DNA from 2 places in the Pseudoalteromonas aliena SW19 genome. Region 1 is predicted to be linked to the other one. Evidence: riboswitches for the same ligand, from Rfam matches in the RefSeq annotation. Region 1 holds a riboswitch; the other holds the start of a gene.
The links. A riboswitch is a leader RNA that binds a small molecule or an ion and turns the genes downstream of it on or off. The one in region 1 is predicted to bind lysine.
Positions count from the first base shown of each region.

Region 2: it holds a riboswitch for lysine, as region 1 does, so the genes downstream of both, dapA (4-hydroxy-tetrahydrodipicolinate synthase) here and lysC (lysine-sensitive aspartokinase 3) in region 1, are expected to answer to the same signal.

Region 1 covers NZ_AQGU01000025.1:627,732-629,940, reverse strand. The annotation lists gene nhaD (sodium:proton antiporter NhaD) at 1-787, shown strand, start outside; lysine riboswitch at 889-1,061, shown strand; gene lysC (lysine-sensitive aspartokinase 3) at 1,137-2,209, shown strand, end outside.
Region 2 covers NZ_AQGU01000022.1:450,123-452,331, reverse strand. The annotation lists gene PALI_RS04215 (2,3,4,5-tetrahydropyridine-2,6-dicarboxylate N-succinyltransferase) at 1-248, opposite strand, end outside; gene dapA (4-hydroxy-tetrahydrodipicolinate synthase) at 264-1,148, opposite strand; lysine riboswitch at 1,278-1,478, opposite strand; gene PALI_RS04205 (DNA-3-methyladenine glycosylase I) at 1,670-2,209, shown strand, end outside.

The sequences.
Region 1 (2,209 bases):
GGTTAACTCAGGTGGGGTATCGCTAATAACCGGTGACGTAACCACACTGATGATATTTTTAGATGGCAAAGTAACCATAGGTCATTTACTACTACTTATCGCGCCAGCACTTGCAAGTGTTATGCTACTAGCTGCGCTATTGTCTATCGGTATGAAAGGGCGTGTTGAGTTTGCTGGTGCGGGTAAAACCCGAATAGAAAAAACCGACATTACCATTGCTGTTATATTTTTATCTACCGTAGTGAGCACACTTACCCTGAGTGTAATTTACAGCGTACCGCCTTTACTTACCTTTTTGTTTGGCTTATCAGTGATGTTTTTAGTCGCGCAATTTTTAATGCGGAAAAAAGACATAAACAAAGACATAATCGACTTTGTTCGCGATATAGAATACGACACATTGCTATTTTTTGTTGGTGTACTGCTGCTTGTTGGCGCACTAAAAGAAATTGGTATGCTAAGTAAATTTACCGATCTATACACGGTAATGGCACCCGAGTACGCAAACTACTTAATGGGCATATTATCAGCAGGGGTCGATAACGTACCGCTTACTGCTGCTTTATTAAAAGCAGATATAGTAATGAGCCAACAACACTGGTTGTCGTTTACGTATGCAACGGGCGTGGGCGGTTCAATGCTGATCATTGGCTCGGCTGCGGGCATTATTGCTATGAGTAAAGTTAAAGCGCTTACCTTTATGAGCTACTTGCGTTTATCGCTGCATTTATTAATTTGTTACACGGTTGGATATGCGGGCTCGTATTATATGGGCAGTTTTATTTAACTCATAAATTATTAAATGCTTGACAGCTAGACGTCTAAACGATAACTTTCAAAGCCCCGCTACTTAGTGGGGTTTTGTTTTATTAGCCACTGGTTAATAAAACATTCAGAAGAGGTGCGATACTTAGGTACTTAATGGTAGGCGACGAGAGCCGATGATCATTAAGGAGGGAAGTACTCGCCGAGAAAAATAATGATACGTCGTCATTGTTTTTCGGTTTATGGGGCTGAATCCTCAAAACTGTCACCAATATAGGTGGAGAGCTTCTGGCAGTGGACTTATCTTCAAGCATTCCTTTGCCAAGTTCTTCTTGTTTTATTGCGATTTGGATATCGCGAAAGGAGACTAAATGACTACCCAACCAGCGCTACAAACAGTGCCTCAAACAGAGTTAAGCGCAAAATCAGATTACATCGTTGCCAAATTTGGCGGAACCAGTGTTGCAAACTTTGAAGCGATGAGTCGCTGTAGCGAAATTATTGTTGCAGATAAAAGCGTACGTATTGTTGCCGTGAGCGCCAGTGCCGGCGTAACTAACCACTTAGTTGCACTGTGTAAATCAAGTATTACCTCAAGTGAGCGCCAAGAGCACATAAACGGCGTGCTTGCTATTCAACACACTATTTTAGATGAATTATCGCTAGATGCCGATTTAGCGGTTGGCTTTAACGAAACCCTAAAGGCATTTCAAACATTAGCTCAAGAGTCACTAACAACCGATCAACAACACGACGAGCTACTTAGCTTTGGTGAGCGTTTGTCGTCGTATTTGTTTGCTCAGGTGCTTCGTTCACAAGGTTTAAACGCAGATCGCTTTGATGTGCGCAAGGTGCTTAAAACTGATAGCCAATTTGGTAAAGCAACGCCCAATGTTGCAGCCACAGCGCAAGCCGCTAGAGAACATTTAATCCCGCTGTTAGATGCTCAAGTAATTGTCACTCAGGGCTTTATTGGCAGTGACGAGAACGGCCAAACCACAACGCTAGGACGAGGTGGTTCAGACTACAGTGCAGCACTATTGGCTGAAGCAATTAATGCTAAAAGCGTGCATATTTGGACTGACGTTGTGGGTATTTTTAGCACCGATCCGCGTTTGTGCGCAAAAGCGACACCAATTGCACGCTTAAGCTTTGACGAAGCCGCTGAAATGGCGACCTTTGGTGCAAAAGTATTGCACCCCGCAACTATTTTACCCGCAAGCCGTAGTCACATTAACGTATTTGTTGGTTCGAGCCGCGAGCCAGAACGTGGTGGTACATGGATTGAACGTGAAAAGTCGCAACAACCAGGTATACGCGCAGTAACACAACGTAAAAACCAAATTTTGCTTACTCTTAAAAGCCCAGAAATGCTACTAGCAAGCGGCTTTTTAGCCCGCGTATTTACGCTATTAAGCGAATATAATATATCGGTAGATTTGGT
Region 2 (2,209 bases), on a different contig from region 1:
TAAGCACCACGGCGAACACTCGAGCCACCCGGTACCATACGCACGCCATCGTCAGTACTAAACTCTTGTGGAGCTAAGTTATGTTTATCAACAAAGCCGCCTGCAAACTCAGTATTAGTGCCATTTTTAAAGGCTTCTAAAATGCCTTGCTTTACTTCTACGTTAGCTTGCCATTGGCCGCTTTCGTTTTGTGATGCTGCGCGTACTGCGCCCGATTCTAAATTATTTAATAGTTCTAACCAGCTCATTATAAAAACCTGTATTTAATGCCAAGATAAAATGGTGTTGTTTGCAGTTGTGATGCAATCGGTTTGAGTTAACTCAAGATGTGTTAAAGGTGGACGAAGTTGTGGGCTGCTTAAGCGGCCTTGCAAATGCATCAATACCTTTACGGGAATGGGGTTTGCGACAGCAAATAGGCTATCAATGGCACTAGTCCACTGAGCAAATAAATTAGGATGTTGACCACTTAAACTACGTTTAACAAACTCGTGAGTTTGTGCGGGCCATGCGTTTGCAGCTACCGACACTAAACCTTTTGCGCCAGCTTGGGCAAAATAAGGCATTAGCGCATCGTCGCCACTAAATAAGGCTAAATTAGGCGCGGCTTGGCGATAAGCCTCAAACTGAGCAATATCGCCACTGGCTTCTTTTAACGCCCATAATTTTTTATGATTTTGTAAGTTAGTCACTGTTTGAACAGGAATACTGACACCACTGCGGCCCGGTACGTTATAAAGCATACACGGATGAGCACTTGCATCGAGTAGGCTTTCAAACCAATGAGTTTGACCTACAGCGCCGGGCTTTGCATAAAGCGGTGAGCCAAGTAAAAAGCTATGAATTGGGAGTGTATTACAGTAGTTAACCCACTCAATTTGTTGCTTTAAGTTACTACCGCCCACGGCAACCATAAGTGGTACACTTGGTTTTAGCTGGCATACGTGTTCAACAATGGCTTGTTGCTCGTTAAGCGTTAGTGCCAAACCTTCGCCCGTACTGCCAAGTAGTAAAATACCGTTATGTGCCGCTTCTTGATCGCTAACCAGTTTAGTTAACGTGTTGTAGTCAACATCGCCGTGTTGATCTAATGGCGTAACGAGCGCGGTCCATAATGTGTAGTCGTTTATATTGAAGTTATTGGTCATCTCTCACGAACTTATAAGTTATTCGAAGAGTTAAAAAGCTTTATGGAAGGAGCCGCATTAACGTCGTTCGAACTAATAATTCGAAGAGCGAATGGGCTTAAAATAATAGGGCGCATGGCCTTAATATTTAAGACCAGAAGCTCTCCACCAAACTAATAAGCTGCTTGTTATAAGCAGCTATTGGTGACAGTCGCTAGGGTTCAACCTAGTCGCCCGAAATAAACACCTCGCAAAAGTGATTACTTCTCGGCGTTAATTCCCCTCACGTATGCTCACTGGAGTTTGCGCTCCTAACATACGCTACCTGAATAACGCACCTCTTCTAGCCCTTTGCACCTGTTTGAAGAGTAAAACTTACAAACCTGTGCAATTTAAATAGGGTAATTGCAGCGATTAAAGCATTTTAGCCGTCTGGGTGTCAAGCGGCTAAATATAGATTAATTCATCGATAATGGGAGTGGTTACGTATTGGCTGCTTTTCTCGTACACTAGCAACATAAGTAGTGAGGTATTTAATTAGTATGGAAAAATTTAGCGATATTTATAAGCGAGCGGTAGAGCGAAAAGGCTCTGAAAAAATGCTTAAGTTATTACTTGCAAAACCACTATCTAAAAAACAACTAAGCACGTTAAGTGACGACGATTGGCTGGAAGAATTTACTCGAAAAGTATTTCAAAGCGGCTTTTATTGGTCAGTCATTAATAATAAGTGGTCGGGATTTAGAGAGGTTTTTTGGGATTTTAGCGTTGATAAGTTATTAATGATGCCCCCCGATATGCTGGAACAAAAAGCAACGGATGAGCGTATTGTTCGTAACTATAAAAAAGTAAAAACAATTACTGAAAATGCTTACATGATCCACGAAATAGCACAAGAACATGGCAGTTTTAGCCAGTTTGTCGCTAATTGGCCAGCAGACAATATTATTGGTTTATGGGCGTATTTAAAAAAGCATGGCGCGCGTTTAGGCGGAAATACAGGGCCTTATGCGCTACGAGCACTTGGTAAAGATACTTTTTTACTATCACGCGATGTAGAGAATTATTTGCGTGCCCATAAA